3 regions of the Paenibacillus sp. MMO-58 genome follow, and region 1 is predicted to be linked to each of the others. Evidence: predicted binding sites of a transcription regulator. Region 1 holds the regulator's gene; each other region holds the start of a gene.
What was found. Region 1 encodes LexA, which represses DNA repair genes until DNA is damaged. Its sites were predicted from a motif close to CGAACATATGTTCG; they were not measured.

Region 1 (6,050 bases):
CTCTGCAGGATTGGGGCGTCCGCTATAACGAAGTGGCTCTGCGCGAGGACGGAAGTCTGGATTGGGCTGGCATTGAAGCCAGCATCAACGAGCGGACGAAGGTTATCGGCATTCAGCGTTCGAGAGGCTACAGCTGGAGAGCGTCATTTACCGTTGCCGAGATTGGCGAAATGGTTCAGCGCGTGAAGCAAATTAAGCCGGACGTGCTTGTATTTGTTGATAACTGTTATGGGGAATTTACGGAGCTTCTTGAGCCAACCCAGGTTGGGGTTGATCTCATGGCGGGCTCGCTTATTAAAAATCCCGGAGGCGGTCTTGCTTCGACCGGGGGATACATCGTTGGTACTGCCGCAGCAGTGGAGCAAGCCGCTTTCCGTCTTACGGCGCCTGGCATCGGAGGCGAAGTTGGAGCGATGCTGGACACGCTGCGAGGTATTTATCAGGGCTTGTTCCTGGCACCGCATTTGGTTGGACAAGCTGTTAAGGGAAGCGTATTTGCTTCGGCTATGTTCGAGCAGCTTGGCTTTGAAACGAAACCGCATTGGTCCGAGCCCCGTACAGATCTCATACAGGCCGTACGTTTTGGCGGTGCGGAGCAGCTGATCGCTTTTGTACAGGGCATTCAGAAGGCTGCGGCGGTGGATTCGCATGTTGTGCCTGAGCCATGGGACATGCCGGGTTATGAGCACCCGGTTATTATGGCGGCCGGGACGTTTATTCAGGGCGGAAGTCTCGAATTGTCTGCGGATGCACCTATCCGCGAGCCGTATATCGCTTATATGCAAGGCGGTTTGACGTTTGCCCATGCGAAGTTTGGTGTTCTCACAGCGTTACGTCGACTCATAAACAACGGGCTTATCATAATTAAACGTAATTAAACCTAACACAACTTGACACGTTTTTGGTAGGGCGTTATGATAGGTATATAAATGAGCGACTGGAAGGTTGATGCGACATGGGTGACGATATTCGTAGAAACATGGCCTTATTTCCGATCGGTATCGTAATGAAGCTGACGGATCTAACGGCGCGTCAAATTCGTTATTATGAGCAGCATGAATTGATCGTTCCCGCCAGAACGGCGGGCAACCAGCGACTGTTCTCTTTTAATGACGTGGAACGGTTATTGGAAATTAAGGCGTTAATCGAAAAAGGCGTTAATATCGCCGGCATTAAGCAAGTCATGAATCCGGTTTCAAAAGAATCGGACGATGCAACAATCGTAAGCGAGCAGTCCGAAGTGAAGCGCAAGGAGCTATCCGACGCGCAGCTGCACCGCCTTCTCAAGCAGCAATTGCTGGAGAAACGTCCAGGCCAGGCTTCGCTTATTCAAGGTCAGTTGTCCCGTTTCTTGAACAAGCGCTAGCATGTCCTATTAATGCTGATGCTTACGAAGTAAGAATAGCTTCGCAATTCTTTAAGCGTATGCTTCCGAAGCAAGAATTGCTTCACAATTCTTTTGAAGGAGATGAATGCTGTGAGCTACACAAAAGAGGATATTAAACGCATTGCGGAGGAACAGAACGTTCGATTTATCCGTCTTCAATTTACCGATTTACTCGGTACGATCAAAAACGTAGAGATTCCGGTAAGCCAGCTGGATAAAGCATTAGATAATAAAATGATGTTTGACGGATCTTCCATTGAAGGTTACGTTCGTATCGAAGAATCTGACATGTACTTATACCCTGATCTGGATACTTGGGTAGTATTCCCATGGGTTGCGCAAGACCGCGTTGCCCGTCTGATCTGTGATATTTATATGCCTGACGGCACTCCGTTCGCGGGCGACCCGCGCGGTATTCTGAAGCGTGCGCTGCAAGAAGCGGAAGAAATGGGCTTTACGGCAATGAACGTTGGTCCGGAACCGGAATTCTTCCTGTTCAAGACGGATGAGCGCGGAGAGCCTACAACCGAGCTGAATGACCAAGGCGGATACTTCGACCTTGCGCCAATGGACATGGGCGAGAACTGCCGCCGTGAAATCGTACTGACGCTGGAAGAGATGGGCTTCGAGATTGAAGCTTCCCACCATGAGGTTGCTCCCGGCCAACACGAAATCGACTTCAAATATGCGGACGCGATCAAAGCCGCAGACCAAATTCAAACGTTCAAGCTTGTTGTTAAGACGATTGCGAGACAGCATGGCCTCCATGCTACCTTCATGCCGAAACCGCTGTTTGGCGTAAACGGTTCCGGTATGCACTGTCACCAATCGCTCTTCCAAGGCAACACTAACGTATTCTATGAAGAGAAGGATCGTCTGGGTCTTAGCCAAACCGCACGTTACTACATGGCCGGTATTCTGGAGCATGCGCGTGCGATGGCGGCTATTACGAACCCTACGATCAACTCTTACAAACGGATGGTTCCAGGTTATGAAGCCCCTTGCTACGTAGCTTGGTCGGCGAGCAACCGTTCGCCAATGATCCGTATCCCGGCTTCCCGCGGCCTTAGCACGCGTATCGAGGTTCGCAACCCGGATCCGGCTGCTAACCCGTACCTCGCTCTTGCCGTAATGCTGAAAGCCGGCCTTGACGGCATCAAGAACAAAACTGCCCTTCCGGCACCTGTAGACCGTAATATCTACATCATGACGGAAGAAGAGCGCCTGGAATCAGGCGTGCCAAGCCTTCCTTCCGATCTGAAGGAAGCACTCGACGAAATGCTCCGCAGCGACGTTATCTGCGAAGCACTAGGCGAGCATGCTTTGGCTCACTTCTATGAGCTGAAGGAAATTGAATGGGACATGTATAAAACACAAGTCCATCAATGGGAACGCGATCAGTATCTGACGCTGTACTAGGAAGGAAATCCCTTGGCGCTCTAAGCGTCAAGGGATTTTTTCTATCTCCTATATAAAGTCGGAGGGCTGACGGGAATAATGTTCGCAAGAATGATGTAGACGATAAGATTGCAGGGGATAAAGAGAAGGAAAAGAAGTCTAACAAACAAGGATGAAAGGTTGAAGTATTCGGCGATTCCTCCGCAAACTCCGGCTATGGATTTATCGAATACGGACCTCGTTAATTTCTTCTTCACGCTTAACCACCTCGTTACCAACAAGTAATACGATAATACCATAATCAGGTAAATAAAAAGAGGCTGTTCTCCCTAACCGAATGCAAATCGGATTAGCGGGAACAGCCTCTTTTATTCGAACGGATTAGTGGAAGTCACGGAACAAGCCAACTACCTTACCAAGAATGGTGACATTGTTCAAACGGATTGGCTCCATGGTGGAGTTCTCCGGCTGAAGGCGGATATGATCCTTCTCTTTGTAGAAGGTCTTAACCGTCGCTTCGTCATCTTCCGTCATGGCTACTACAATATCGCCGTTGTTGGCGGTTTGCTGCTGGCGGACGATAACATAGTCGCCGTTATGTATACCGGCTTCAATCATGCTGTCGCCAATGACATTCAGGATAAATACCTCATCGTCGCCTACGAAGTGTGCGGATAACGGGAAGTACTCTTCAATATTCTCAGTCGCCGTAATCGGCACGCCTGCCGTTACTTTGCCGACGATTGGCACTTGAGCCACAGCGGGGAGGATAATGCCGTCAACACCGTCTTGATCCAAAATTTCGATCGCCCGAGGTTTCGTTGGATCTCGTCTGATCAGGCCTTTCTTCTCAAGCCGATCCAGATGGCCATGAACGGTGGAGCTTGACGCCAGGCCAACCGCTTCGCCGATTTCGCGAACAGAAGGCGGGTATCCTTTGTCCCGAACCTCATTCTTAATAAATTCAAGAATCGACTGCTGGCGGTTCGAAATCTTAGACACGTGAATCACTCCAATATACTATTTGAAGAAAATTATAGCATAGAACCGGAGTTCGTACAAACATAAGTTCTTAAAAACAAAAGTTCGCATTTTTTATTGACTACAAACATTTGTTCGTGTTATTCTAAGGACATAAGAAAACAGAACAAACGTTCGGGGAGCGATAATAATGATCATGAATCCATCTTTTTATAAAAGTATCCATAATGAAGAAACTGCTAAAACGTTCAAATCGCGGGGACATCACCTTCAACGTCATGCATTTAAACTTATTGTGTGTGCCGCAGTGTTCATTCTTCTCTTTACAAGTTTCCTTATGATGCGTACGAATGCATCGTCCGATCATATTCAAGAGGCTGCAGCGAATGAGCAAACGGTTATCGTAACGGCTGGAGATACGTTGTGGGGGATTGCAGATCGTTTTACTGAGGGCTCCAAGGACATCAGACAATACATATACAAGATTAAGGAACGCAACCAATTAAGCTCGGTCGAGCTACGGCCAGGACAGGTGTTAATTATTCCTAAATAGGCTATATAATCGGAAGGATAGGCAATTCGGACACAGGATGTTCGAAATTGCCTGTCCTTTTCTTATTCTTCTATCATTGCCTTGACAATTGCTCGCGTTAAAAGTCAAAATAGGTAAGAAGGATGAGTAATAAGCAAATGAGGTGAAGGCAGTGGAAGAAGTCATCGCGCGTATTAACGAATTATCCCGTAAAAATAAAACGGTAGGTTTAACCGAAGAGGAAATAGCGGAACGTGCCGTATTGCGTCAGAAATATTTGGAGAATTTCAAAAGGAATTTCCGCCAGCAGTTGGATACGATTGAGATTGTAGACGGCGATCCTAACGATGTTGCTCACTAATGGCTTTACATTTATATAGCTAGCGTTGGCGCCGTTCCATGAACGGCGCTTGCAATATACAATAGGAGGAATAAGCTTGTCACGCACATGGGAGCGCAAAGTGCGCAAAAATACGAACCAAATTAACAAAGCGCGTAAAAAGCATGGAGCATCGCAGATTGGCACTTCATCTAAACCCAAGGTAGACCGTTTTACCGGCCGCAACTACATATTCCCGATTGTGCTCATTTTGTTGATCAGTATGTATACCGTTTTCGTTACGACGGATCCATCCTTTGAGCCTACGTCTATGTTCTGGGTAACGATCGGCTGCTACATTTTCCTGGCGCTTATTTTCTTCTTGCGCCGTCCTTACATTTCAATCGGCAAAGATTATATCCAGACCCGTAAAATGACGGGGGACAAGCAGCTGCATGTAACCAACATTAAAGGGATCAGCGTTCAAAACGGAGCTGTAGTGATCATGCAGCAAAAAGGCGCAAACTGGGTATTCTCGCGGCTGCTTAACCGTTATCCAACGGATGAGATCAGCAGCAGACTGCAGGATTTCGCCAAAACACACAATTTGCCTTTTGAACAAAAATAGAAAAAGAGTAGGAGAGTTATGCGAATTATGGGGAAGCAAGCGGTTCTATTTGATCTTGACGATACGCTGTTGTGGGATGACCGCAGCGTAAAAGAAGCATTTGAAGCAACATGCCAAGCCGGTGCGGAAGCTGCCGGCGTTGACTCGGAGCAGCTTGAAGAAGCCGTACGCAAAGAAGCGCGCGCTCTTTATGAATCCTATGAGACGTTCCCGTTCACGAAGATGATCGGTATTAACCCGTTTGAAGGGCTCTGGGCGAATTTTCGCGAAGGCGAGCAGGAAGAGTTCCGCAAGCTGGAGCAGCTTGCGCCGGGTTACCGCAAGGAAGCTTGGACACTCGGCTTGCGTGCGCTTGGCGTTGATAACGAAGAGCTGGGCGCTAAGCTGGCAGAGCAGTTCCCTGCGGAACGCCGCAAACGTCCGTTTGTCTATGACGAAACGTTCCGCGTGCTGGATGCGCTTAAAGGAAAGTACAAGCTGCTTTTGCTGACAAACGGTTCTCCGGATCTGCAGCGCGAGAAGCTTGCCGGCGTTCCTGAGCTGACTCCTTACTTCGATCACATCATTATCTCGGGCGAGTATGGTGAGGGCAAGCCTGCAGCTTCCATCTTCCGCCATGCGATGGAACGACTCGGAATCGAGCCGGATCATGGCATTATGGTTGGCGACAAGCTGACTACCGATATTCTAGGTGCGAATACGGTTGGCATGACATCCGTATGGGTGAACCGTCATGGTGCGGTTCGCAATGACGAAATCATTCCTTCGCATGAGATTACTCATTTGGAAGAACTGCTGCTGCTTC
Region 2 (6,050 bases), on a different contig from region 1:
CAGCCCCATAACGGCATATAACTGAATACAAAAACAAAAATGACAAAAGGGACCGACATGTAATAAAGATATCGCTGCCGAACGATGCGCTGCCAAATGCTTATGACGGACAAATCTGTACCACTCCTCTGCATTTTCTTGTTCACTTAGCATTATAATGGAGAAAATTAGACCTAATCCTTGATTTTAAGGTCTTAAAATAGCATGATTAGGACATCAAACTAGCTTACGTCATGTTTTTGAGGGGAGTCTTAAGTCTATGAGAAGCGTCCATTTGAATTGGTTTACCTCCGACGAGCAATTTCTGTTCTATATCGGGTATGGCGGGCATGACGAGGACATGTATCTTCATGATCATGTGGATTTTTCCGAACTCGTTATCGTTTTGAACGGGAATGCGACGCATATCGTAAACACCGAAGCTTCGTTTATTAAGAAGGGGGATGTCTTTGTTATTGACGGCGCTGCCTCTCATGCCTACAAGGATCCTCATGATTTCCGGATCTGCAACATCATGTACCGTCCGGACATCCTTGCTTCAGCCGGCCCCGACCTGAGATCCTCTAATGGCTTCCGGGCGTTGTTCGTCCTGGAACCGTTTTATCGGAATATCCAGTCCTTCAGCAGCAAACTCAGCTTGCCGATCCCGGGTCTGGAATACGTATCCTCCCTCGTCGCCTTTATGATTGAGGAATACACGGACAAGCTTCAGGGCTATCAGACTATGCTGCGGTCACGCTTCATGGAGCTTGTCGTTTATTTGTCCAGGCAGTATCAGAATCAGGACCAGCAAGGAATCCAAGGAAATCTGATGCATTTGGCGAATGCGATTTCCTTTATGGAAGACCACTATCTTGAGCCGCTTACGCGTGAGCAAATCGCCGATAAATCGGATATTTCGGTCAGGCACTTAAACCGGATATTTCAATCCTATTATCAAACGACGCCCTTTGCCTATCTTCTGCGCCTCCGCCTGGAGCATGCTTGCAATCTGCTTAAGACAACCCATGTCCCGATTACGGAAGTTTCTTATAAAAGCGGCTTTAACGACAGCAACTATTTCACCCGCCAGTTCACCAAGGTTTACGGGATGTCTCCGAAGGTATACCGCAGGGAACAGTTTAATTGACCAAATAAAAAAGCACCGCGCCGTATGCCGGCGAGGGTGCTCTTGTAAGGTTCACTTAAACATCGTGGAGATATATTTGGCGATGCGGACGCTAATCTCTGCGCGGGCCGCATCGCGGATCATGGAGAAGCGGTCCTCGTAGCCTCGGCAGACGAACTTGTAATGAATCGCTCCATGCTCGCTGTCGCTCTCCTCGAGGAAGACCCGGATATTGCGCTCCTTAAGCGCTTTGCGGACAGCGGTCAGATCCGTGTGTATATGCCCCATTAAGACGCGAGAGGCTTTCATAAAGAGCTGCTTCATGGAGTAGAAGGACAGCTCGATTTCCTTGCAGTTCTTATCTACGATCGTCAGCATCATGGGGAGCAGTACGTAATCGCGGATAAGCTCAAGCTCCTCTTTGCTTGGGACGGGGACAGGTCCGGAGGCTTTGGACGGCTCGCGCCGTTCTAAATATTGCTCCCGGTGCTCAGGCAGCATCATACGGCTGGATTCCCAGCGGCCGTTTCCTTCCAGTTTCTTGCTCATTTGTAGTGTCCTCCAATTTTGACGCTGCGCTCACGGGCCTGGGCTGACTCGAGCAGCGAGGACGCCCGGAGAATCGAGGTCGTTCCGAATTTATGGCGGATCGCGTCCGTGACGCGATCCAGCTTTCTTTCCTTCTCCCTATTGCCGAATAAGGTAAGCTGATATTGGTCGTCGGGAACCAGCTTCGATAAGGTCACGCCAAGCTTGCGGACGGGGAGCCGGTCCCAATGGGCATAAAATAACGTGCGGGCCGCAGCGAATACTTCCTTCGTAATATTCGTCGGGTCGGGTACCGTCATCTGGCGGAAAAAGCCGGTCGGGTGGTCGAAATCCGCGCCTTGCGCGCCTGCTGCAACGACGCTGCCCATATAGCCCTTGGCCCGGCTGCGTCGGCATACCTCCTCGCTTAGTTCCAGCAGGACAACGTCGATCTCCTGCGGTTTGCTGTAATCCCTGGGAAGCGTCATCTGATGACCGACCGCTTGCTGCGCGTCATGGGTGCTTGGCTTGACCGGGCTTGGGTCAATGCCGTTTGCCGTCTGCCAGAACAGCTCTGCCTGAATATCGCTGTTGCGGCCCATCCGCGCCTGCAGCCTGCGCTTGAATTCCGGCAGGGGCAGACGGCCGAGATCTCCGATCGTCGAGATCCCCATGCGCTGGAAATGCGCGGTCATCCGCGAGCCGACGCCAAACATTTTGTTCACGGGAAGCGGCCATAATAAAGATTCCACCTCGGATTTCGGAAGAGTGAACTGGCCGGTATCGTTTTTTTTCGCCCAAATATCCGTGGCCATCTTGGCCAGAATCTTGTTGGAGCTGATGCCAACCCGGGCCCATACGCCGGTATAGGTCATGATCTTGGTCTGGATCTGCGTTGCAATTTCTTCGGGCGTGCCGAAGTAAGACAAGGAACCGGTAACGTCCAGGAATTGTTCGTCGATGGAGAAGGGCTCCACCAGATCGGTAAACGAACGAAAAATGTCGGTAATCATTAGCGAGACATCGATATAAGCTTGCATCCTCGGCTTGATAATGACGAGATGCGGACATTTGCCCAGCGCCTCGCCAAGGGTCTCGGCGGTCGTCACGCCGTACTGCTTCGCAAGCGGACAAGCTGCCAGAATAATGCCCGAACGCCTCGAAGGATCGCCGGCCACAACGACCGGATCGTTCTTATATTCGGGATGCGCCGCCTTCTCGACGGACGCGTAGAACGACTGGCAGTCAATCAGCATAATGACACGTTCCATAATCCCCACTCCAATACAAATGCGAAAGTATGTTCGTATATTATTATATACCGAATGTATGTTCGCTATGCAAGGGATATTTAAAGGTAATTTCAAACAGTTGGGCCAGAAGCCGATCCTGCCCGTAAAACAGCCAAAAGAAGCCTGATGTTCGGGTTGGAACAGCATGCTTCTTTTGGGGCTGTCTTCAAGGACGCGGCTTCTTCCCTTCCTCCTCCTGCCTCAGCTGCTGGGCAGCAAGCACGGCAAGCTCAATTTTGTTCAGCAGCAGGCCGTATTCGTTCGTCAACTCGAAGCTGCGGGGGAGCTTCAGCTTTCGGAAATACGGCAGGATGCCGCCAGCCGAGCCGAACCAGTCTTCCCGCTTCGCGGTCTCGAGCTTCTGGTTCGCCCAGGCATCGCGAAGCTCCGGGCTGTAGAGAGGCGCGGCTCCCGGCAGAAGCTTGCCGCCTAACAATCGCTCCTTGTACAGCGCTGTGGGCGGCTCCCGGCGTACCCGGGCGAACAGATGCGGGGCATAGTCCGCCCTTGACCCTGTATGGCGCGCATTCGCCGCAAAGGCCAGCGCCCCTCCCCGTACCCGGGGTACGCCGAACAATATCGCATACAATGACTTGCCGAATTCAATCCGCTCGGACACATCGTCGAAGTCCTCCATGATTAATCCGGCCAGCCGAAGCTCGCGTTCCCCTTCGGTATGATACGGGAACATCACCGCGTTCAGCTGCAGCAGCGACTGCATGCCGAAGAAAAGGGTATCGAGCACGTTTTTGCGGAAGTAATCGTCCTGTACTACCCGCTGCTCAATGAAATGCTGCTCGTTCACAATAAGCGCTACCGTTAGAGGCACGGAATCGCGTCTTCGCCAGAATTGCTCCCATACCGGCTTCATAAACCGTGTTATCCCAAAAGCCGGAAGCAGATGAAACAACGGACGCTGCACGCGGACGCTTTCCTCATAGAGCAGCAGCTGCGGATAAGCATCGCCAAAAATAAACGTATTCGCATGCTCCAGCAGCAAGAAGACCGACTGGCGCTTATCGCCCGGGAGCAGCTGCGGCAGCCATTCGCCTGCCAGATCCGTCATATTCCACCCGCCGTTGCGGGAAACGAGATGGGCCAGCATCGCCCAGTGCAGCTCCGGATGGCGTTGATACATCAACCGGTAGGCTTCCGTCCGCGTCACGTTATTGCGGTTCAGACGGGAGGTCTCCGCCCGAATCCGTTCGATAAGGATTTTCTCTTGCCCGCTCCATGCGCCGGTCACCTGCTCCGCCTGCTGCTCCTCCAGCTTCCGCCATTCTCCGTCCAGCTCGGCGACCGCATCCTCGGCAAGCTGCAGCGGAGCTGCTTCCGCGAGCATCTCATGCGAAGCCTCGAGGCCATGCCATTTGCCCACCGCATAATCCCATGCCGCGGCAGGCAGAGAAAAGAACTGTTTGATTTTGCGAAGCCGTCTTCCGAAGCGGCCGTGCCCTCTCCCCCTGCTTAACATCGACCGCCCTCCTCCTATCCTGGTAACACAAGTATTTGCCGTCAGACCGCCTGTTCATGCATAATAAAAAGCAAAGAACGCACAAGTTTTGTGGAGCTGTGTTTTTGTTTCGCGAAAATCACTTAATTTCCGAAAAAAAATTTTAGGAGGACTGGCCATGTGCGGAAGATATACCATCACCGTATCGCTCGAGGAGCTGATGATTCGTTATATGATCGGCGAGACGAAGGTGCCTTACCATCGTCCCAAATATAACGTGGCGCCTGGCCAGCAGGTGCTTGCCATTATTAATGACGGTCAGCGCAACCGGCTCGGCGAGCTGCAGTGGGGGCTTGTTCCGCCTTGGGCGGACGATCCGAAGATGGGCAATAAAATGCTCAATGCCCGCTCCGAGACAGCCGCCGAGAAGCCGGCCTTCAAGACGCCGCTCCGCCGCAAGCGCTGCCTGATCCCGGCAGACGGCTTCTACGAATGGAAAAAGACGGACGGCGGCAAGCAGCCGATGCGTATTGTCCGAAAGGACCGCTCCATCTTCAGCATGGCGGGTCTATATGAATCGTGGCTTGCGCCGGACGGCACAACAACGGTCAGCACCTGTACCATTATGACGACCTCTCCCAACGAGCTGATGGCCCCGATCCACGACCGGATGCCCGTGATTTTGCGCCGGGAGGACGAGCCCTTCTGGCTCGACCGGGCCGTGCAGGACCCGCAGGCCTTGCAGCGTCTTTTCCTGCCGTATGCGGCGGAAGAGCTCGAAGCCTATCCGGTATCCCCGGCAGTCGGGAGCGTCAAGAATGACACCGCGGAATGCATCGAACCGGTATCCCCGGGCGGCCAGCTGCATCTGTGGTAGATTACGGGCAAAGTGCACCCATCTGCCGTATAAACTCCAACGTAGTCAGCATCGCCAAATAAAAAAAAAGCCGACCGCAAGCGGTCAGCGGAACATCCCCCATAGCTTCAGCAAATGGAAGGTGTTGTTTGGATCTATTTTTTGCGCAAGGACAAAATCGATAATCTGTTCTTCCTGAATATCCGTCAGCGGTTCCTGTAAAATAGAAGTCGCTGATTTCACCAGCTTCCGCACCTTTACCCGGTCCTGCAGATCATACTTCGTGACATTGCCCAGCAACAGCCGTATCCGGTCCTTAACGACCGGATTTTTTAATTTGAATTTGACGCGTTCGACCAATTGCGGCCGAATGCCGTACTTTTGGTAACTCACTTAGGCTTACACCTCCATCCGGCATTCCGATGATTCGATCGTTTAACTATATGCCGTAAGAGGGAAGATATTGCTTAGTCGAGCTGTTCCCCTTGAAAAATTTGATCCTTCAGCAGTTGGACACGCATCCGTTCAAAGGTCGGATTCGTCCAGAAATCATCCCGTCCGGTAAGCTCCGCCGCATCATCGCGGGCAAGCTCCAGCATCTCGTAATCCGCTGCCATATCCGCGATCTTGAACTCCGGCAGGCCGCTTTGCTTCGTCCCGAAGAAATCTCCCGGTCCCCGCAGCTCCAGATCCCGGCGAGACACCTCAAAGCCGTCGTTGGTCTCCGTCATCACCTTCATCCGCTCGCGTCCGTTCTCCGACTTCGGATCCGCCACCAGCACGCAGAACGACTGATGCGCCCCGCGCCCGACG
Region 3 (6,050 bases), on a different contig from region 1:
CGGCTAGACAAAGCTTTGACGCGATCTCGGCCGGCTTTGGCAAAGGCTTTAACTCGCCGCTTCTGCTCGTTGCCGAGCCTGCAAGTTCTTCTGACAAGGTTACTCCTGAATTGCTGGGCAAGCTTGTGCAGGATATCCAACAGCATGACGATGTTGCGGTTGTTACGCCAATGGGCATTAACAAGACCGGCGATATCGGGATTATCAGCGTTATTCCGAAATCGGGACCTACGGACGACGAGACCAAAAAGCTCGTAAAAGAGCTACGCGATCAAGACTCCAGCATCTCGCAGTCTAACAAAGTGACGCTTGGCGTTACCGGCTTCACCGCGATTAACATCGATATGTCGGCAAAGCTGGCAGAGGTATTCCCGCTCTATATCGGCATCATTCTGATCTTGTCGCTGATCATTCTGCTGCTCGTATTCCGGTCCATTATCGTTCCGGTGAAAGCAACTATCGGCTTCCTGCTTAGTATCCTCGCTACCTTCGGGATTACAACCGCAGTGTTCCAATGGGGCTGGCTGCATGATCTGTTTGGCTTCGATACCGGCGGCCCGCTTCTCAGCTTTATGCCGATTATGGTATCCGGCATCCTGTACGGCCTTGCGATGGACTATCAAGTCTTCCTTGTCAGCTCCATGCGGGAAGCTTATGTCCACGGACATAAAGGAACAACTAGCGTGGTTGATGGCTATAAGCAAGCAAGCCGTGTCGTTGTGGCGGCAGCCGTTATCATGGTATCCGTCTTCGCCGGGTTCATTCTGACCGAAGACATTATGCTGAAGCAAATCGGCTTTGCTCTCACCATCGGTATTCTTATTGACGCATTCTTCGTTCGCATGGCGCTTGTTCCGGCTATTATGGCCGTGTTTGGCGACAAAGCATGGGGCATGCCGAAATGGCTGGACCGCATTCTTCCAAACCTGGACGTTGAAGGCGACAAGCTGATTGCGGAGCTTAACAAATCGTCGAATCCGAATGGACATAAAGAATTAAAGAAGGCTAAACCTAGCCGAGCGCATTAAAATACAAGAAAGGACCACTGCCAGCAGCGGTCCTTTCTTTTTACTTCACCGTAATCATTGTATATACGCTTTTGTTGTAATGACTGTTGACGACCGATTCGTCCAGCGAAAATAGACACACGGCCTCGATCAAATAGTTTCCCGGAGGTAAAATTAGCTCCTTCTCGGAGTAAAACTCCCGCCAATAGTCCGCCTTAGGATCATCACTGTCATAGCCGCCGCTCTTAAAGAAAGGATAGTCCATCGTCTTACCTTTGAACAGCTTCGCTGACGTCAGCTCCGACGTATTGACTCCCTGCATATCGAAATCCAAACCGTCCGTAATAATGAACCCAACAATGCTATGTCCGCCCCAGACGGTGAATGACTCGTCGTCTCCAACGTACGTCAGACTAGCGGAATACGGAATGGGTTCATTCGCAGCAAAGGTCGTCTTCTCGATATTCAGCTTGAACTCGAACATGTCGTCCTTGTGTACTAGCTTTGGATGATTCATCCGCTCTTCTACGGCAGCGTCGATTTCCCGATCCTGCGCTTTGCCCCCGCATGCGGTAAGCAGCAGGAGGAACAGAAGTACAATTCCCCCTCTCATAACGCTTCTCCCCCACTAAACCCTTTCCAAAACAGACGGAGAATGAAAGCAAAAGGTTACATCAAGCCGCCTTACAACCCACGGTTGTAATCGTATTCAATCGCTTGCAGAAATGCCCGGGCAAGCACGGCATGACCCGACATATTGGGATGAACCCGGTCCCAGGCGAGAGTTGCCGGATAAATAAACCCTAGAACCTTGTTGAACGCCGCCTGCGTATCCACGAAACGGGTATTATACTTGGATGCTAGCTTTTGGACAACCCGACCGTATTGATCCATCGTTCTGCGCATCGGATCCGCTTCGTTCGGCTCAAGGTAGAACGGAGTCATCAGCACAAGTCCCTGCACCGTTGGTCTGGTACGCTCCACCAATGCCTCCAGCTTCTCTTCGTATTCGTCTATGTAGACATGCTGCTCGGTCTGAGCGGGCAAGTCGTATTGCCTCCATACATCGTTCGTGCCAATCATAATTGACAGCCAATCCGGCTGAAGATCCAGAACATCCGTCTGCCAGCGATCCGTCAAATCCCGGACGTTGTTGCCGCTAGTCCCCATGTTTACCACGCGAATGCCCAGCTCCGGATAGGCTGCGGTAAGCAACGAATCTACCAGCGATACATACCCTTTCCCGATTGCTCCAAACAGTCCTTCTCCCCTAGGTCTAGCCCGTTCGCAATCCGTAATGGAGTCTCCGATCATGACGAGCTTCGAATTTTGCCCCAACAACATTAATATGGCCCCCCTCTTCCGAACGATAAGTTAATTGAAGAATCTACCACATTCATCATACCAAAAATCCGAAAAAGGGCTACTGAAAATCATGCTTAATTAAGCGGAAAAGCTTCGCTCTTCGACACATGGATCATCTCGCTTGGATAGAAAGACCGAAAGTACGACTCGACCCTGGAATGAATATCGCTCCGGTACCAATCCGTCAGGTCATGGTCGTCAAACAACTGAGGCATGCCTAAACGCTTGGACCTCTTCCCCATGGAACCATCTCCGATCGTTAGCGTATCGATCCAGATCCGGTCCGCTATTCCTTCCAGTACCTTAGGAAAGTCAGGCGTAAACGGCAGCACCGGAGAGATTGCAGCTTGTGTCATTATCCCGGCATCATGCACCTCTTTCAGAGCCTTCAGCCGCAGCTTGATACCCGGCGCGTAGGGAGCAAATAACCGCTTCATATCCTCACGGTCCGTCTCTACCGTCATCGATACAAGAACCTCGCATTTGTCCTTGAGCTGGACGATAAGATCGAGGTCCTTCCTAATAAGCGGACTGCGCGTCTGAATCTGAATCAGATCGGGAGGAGCCTCCAGCATTTCCTGCAAAATCCGCCTTGTAATCCCCGCTTCCCGTTCGACCGGCTGATAAGGATCGGTTGCCGAGGACATAAAGATATTAATCGGCATATTTTTCCGGCGCAGCTTATTCACTTCGTTTCGGTAAATGTCTGCGGCATTTGTCTTAATGTCCACCCATTCTCCCCATGGGATCTGTTTGAACTTCTGGATAGGCATTTCTCTCACATAGCAATATTTGCAGGCAAACGAACACCCGCTGTATGGATTAAGGGAATGGGTAAAGCCGATATCCAAGTAACCCTTTGCTTCGCTTAAAATGCTCTTAGAGACGATATCTCTGATCTCAACAGCCATGGCAATCCCCATTCTCCAATAATATTATAGGAACATATGTTCTATTTATTATCATAACTAAACTTCCGCTTTTAATCAATCTCTTCGAGAATAATGACCCTAAAGATCGGGAAAACCAACCAAATGAGGAAAAAAACATTTATGGATAGGCGGTTGGTTCATGGCGGCAAATCATAAATTGTCGGTTATCCCTCTTGGCGGGGTTAATGAAATCGGAAAAAACATGTACGTCATCGAATGCGGCGATGATCTGATCGTTGTAGACTGCGGATCGAAATTTCCGGATGAAAGCTTGCTTGGCATTGATGTAATTATTCCGGATATTACGTATCTCATCGAAAATGAGAACAAAGTCCGTGGCCTTGTCGTCACGCATGGCCATGAAGATCATATTGGCGGAATCCCCTATATTATTAAACAATTAAATATGCCTATTTATGCAACAAGGCTTACGCTTGGTCTAATCAAAGGGAAGCTGAAAGAACATGGTCTGCTGGGTTCAACAACCCTTCATCAGATTGAACCGCAATCCGAGATTACCTTGGGAACGGTTCCCGTCAGCTTTTTCAGCACCAACCACAGTATTCCGGATTGCCTAGGCATCGTATTCCATACTCCCCAAGGAACGGTTGTCCACACCGGGGATTTCAAATTCGATCTTACCCCGGTCAATAACCAATACGCCGATATTCACAAGATGGCGGAGATCGGGAAAAACGGCGTATTAGCGCTGTTATCCGAAAGCACCAATGCGGAACGTCCGGGCTTTACCCCATCCGAGCGTCTGGTTGGGGCGAATATTCAGGAAGCTTTTTATAATGCGGACGGCATGATTTTTATCACAACATTCGCATCCAATGTCCATCGGCTTCAGCAAATTATTGACGCCTCGGTCAAGACCGGCCGAAAAATCGCCCTGGCCGGCAGAAGCATGGTTAATGTGGTGGATATCGCCTCTACGTTGGGCTACCTTAATATGCCTTCCAATATGCTCGTGGACATTGCCGAAGTCAATAAATACAAACGAAATGAAATCACCGTGATGTGCACGGGCAGTCAAGGCGAGCCTATGGCCGCATTGGGGCGGATTGCCAGCGGCAATCATCGGCAGCTAGCCGTTCATCCCGGCGATACCGTTATTTTCGCCTCCTCCCCTATTCCGGGGAACGAGCGGAATGTCGCCCGAATCGTGGACAACCTGTTCGAGAGGAAAGCCAAGGTCATTTACGGCTCCGGATCAAGCACCGGCATGCATGTATCCGGACATGCCAGCCAGGAAGAGCTGAAGCTGATGCTTACGCTTATGAAGCCGCAATACTTTATTCCCATACACGGCGAATACCGGATGCTGCACTTGCATCGCGAATTAGCCGAATCCGTTGGGGTAAAAGCAAACAATATCTTTATCCTGAATAACGGCGATGTCGTGGACTTTGCAGGCTCGGAGGCTTTTCACGAAAGAAGCGTTACGAACGGAGATACCTACGTCGACGGGCTAGGGATCGGCGATGTAGGCAACGTGGTGCTGCGCGACCGCAAGGTGTTGTCTGCCGACGGCATTCTTATTATTGTGGTTACGATCGGGAAGAACGACAATAAGATTGTGTCCGGACCGGACATTATTTCCCGCGGTTTTGTATTCGTGAAGGAATCGGAAGGATTAATGGAGGAAGTACACCGGATCACGCTTCAGGAAATGGAACAGCTGCTGGAGAAGGAGAACAAGCTCCATAAGCCTTGGAATCTGTACAAGCAAAGCCTTAAAGAGTCCGTCGGAAAATTCCTGTACGCCAAAACAAAACGCAGACCGATGATTCTTCCCATCATTATTCTGGTTTAGCTGGATATACTATTCAGGCCGATTAATACCGGTTGCACGACAAACAAGAAAGGTGGAGAAACCTATGACATCAAGCCGCGGCCATCAAGGGGCCCACGGAATCGGACAAGTTGAGAAGCAATTAAACCGTCAAGCGCAAGCTGCCGAACAAATCCAAGGCACTAACCAAACTGACCAAGAAGTGCTTGCAGCTAGTACGGAGCCTTCCTCCGTGCTGGAAGAAATCGTAGACACGCATAACGAGTAAATGTTGTTTAGGAACATAGGCAAAAAGAGTATTTGATCTTTCACGATCAAATACTCTTTTTTTTCATCTCAGTAGTCCCTCTCCACGGGAAAAGTAACGGATACGACCGTTCCCGATGAACTCGACTCAATTGTCAGCTCCCCGCCCATTTCAACAATAATTTGCTTGGAGATAAAGAGCCCTAAGCCATTGCCTGACTGTTTGGTCGTGAAAAACACTGACCAGGTCGTTAATACGGGAGAGCTCGGTCTGTATTAAGTCGACCTAGCGCTGCTCTTTCTCAATGCCATACCTCTTCAGTGATTCGCCTAAAAGTTGTACAAATCCCCTTATGCCCGTCAGCGGATTGCTTATCTCATGCGCCACGCCAACAGCCAATTCGCCAAGCGCCGCATTCATCTCCGACAAGCGCAGCATCTTTTCTAAGTTTTTAAGCTCGGAAATATCGACGGCCGTTGCAATAATTCCTATAACGCGCTCCTGCTTGTAGTACGGGATTAAGGTCTTGTATAAGCTTCTTCCATGCAGCTCGGTTTCAAAGCTGATCGTCTCCCCTTGGATAATCCGATCATAATATTATTCTCCCTTCGACTAGGACGTAATAAAGCTCGTGTCAGCTCACTATTTTGATTCACGAACAGCGCTCGTTGAAAGCGTTCTCTTAGTGACAGCATGGTACC

Region 2: the regulator LexA is predicted to act here: its motif matches at 2,959-2,972, upstream of WFJ73_RS08140 (DNA polymerase IV).
Region 3: the regulator LexA is predicted to act here: its motif matches at 3,313-3,326, upstream of WFJ73_RS14425 (SPL family radical SAM protein).

The regions. Positions count from the first base shown of each region.
Region 1 is NZ_JBBCVY010000001.1:1,126,937-1,132,986, forward strand. It holds gene WFJ73_RS05175 (methionine gamma-lyase family protein) at 1-878, shown strand, start outside; gene WFJ73_RS05180 (MerR family transcriptional regulator) at 956-1,366, shown strand; gene glnA (type I glutamate--ammonia ligase) at 1,478-2,806, shown strand; gene WFJ73_RS05190 (PspC domain-containing protein) at 2,848-3,084, opposite strand; gene lexA (transcriptional repressor LexA) at 3,167-3,787, opposite strand; gene WFJ73_RS05200 (LysM peptidoglycan-binding domain-containing protein) at 3,957-4,319, shown strand; gene WFJ73_RS05205 (DUF896 domain-containing protein) at 4,471-4,659, shown strand; gene WFJ73_RS05210 (hypothetical protein) at 4,736-5,245, shown strand; gene WFJ73_RS05215 (HAD family hydrolase) at 5,273-6,050, shown strand, end outside.
Region 2 is NZ_JBBCVY010000002.1:524,834-530,883, forward strand. It holds gene WFJ73_RS08125 (ABC transporter permease) at 1-59, opposite strand, end outside; gene WFJ73_RS08130 (AraC family transcriptional regulator) at 260-1,129, shown strand; gene WFJ73_RS08135 (hypothetical protein) at 1,181-1,657, opposite strand; gene WFJ73_RS08140 (DNA polymerase IV) at 1,654-2,907, opposite strand; gene WFJ73_RS08145 (DUF2515 domain-containing protein) at 3,095-4,402, opposite strand; gene WFJ73_RS08150 (SOS response-associated peptidase) at 4,560-5,258, shown strand; gene WFJ73_RS08155 (stage VI sporulation protein F) at 5,343-5,630, opposite strand; gene recG (ATP-dependent DNA helicase RecG) at 5,705-6,050, opposite strand, start outside.
Region 3 is NZ_JBBCVY010000004.1:174,978-181,027, reverse strand. It holds gene WFJ73_RS14440 (MMPL family transporter) at 1-1,028, shown strand, start outside; gene WFJ73_RS14435 (hypothetical protein) at 1,069-1,620, opposite strand; gene WFJ73_RS14430 (SGNH/GDSL hydrolase family protein) at 1,692-2,351, opposite strand; gene WFJ73_RS14425 (SPL family radical SAM protein) at 2,447-3,283, opposite strand; gene WFJ73_RS14420 (ribonuclease J) at 3,444-5,123, shown strand; gene WFJ73_RS14415 (hypothetical protein) at 5,188-5,370, shown strand; gene WFJ73_RS33390 (ATP-binding protein) at 5,439-5,588, opposite strand; gene WFJ73_RS14410 (histidine kinase dimerization/phospho-acceptor domain-containing protein) at 5,635-5,769, opposite strand.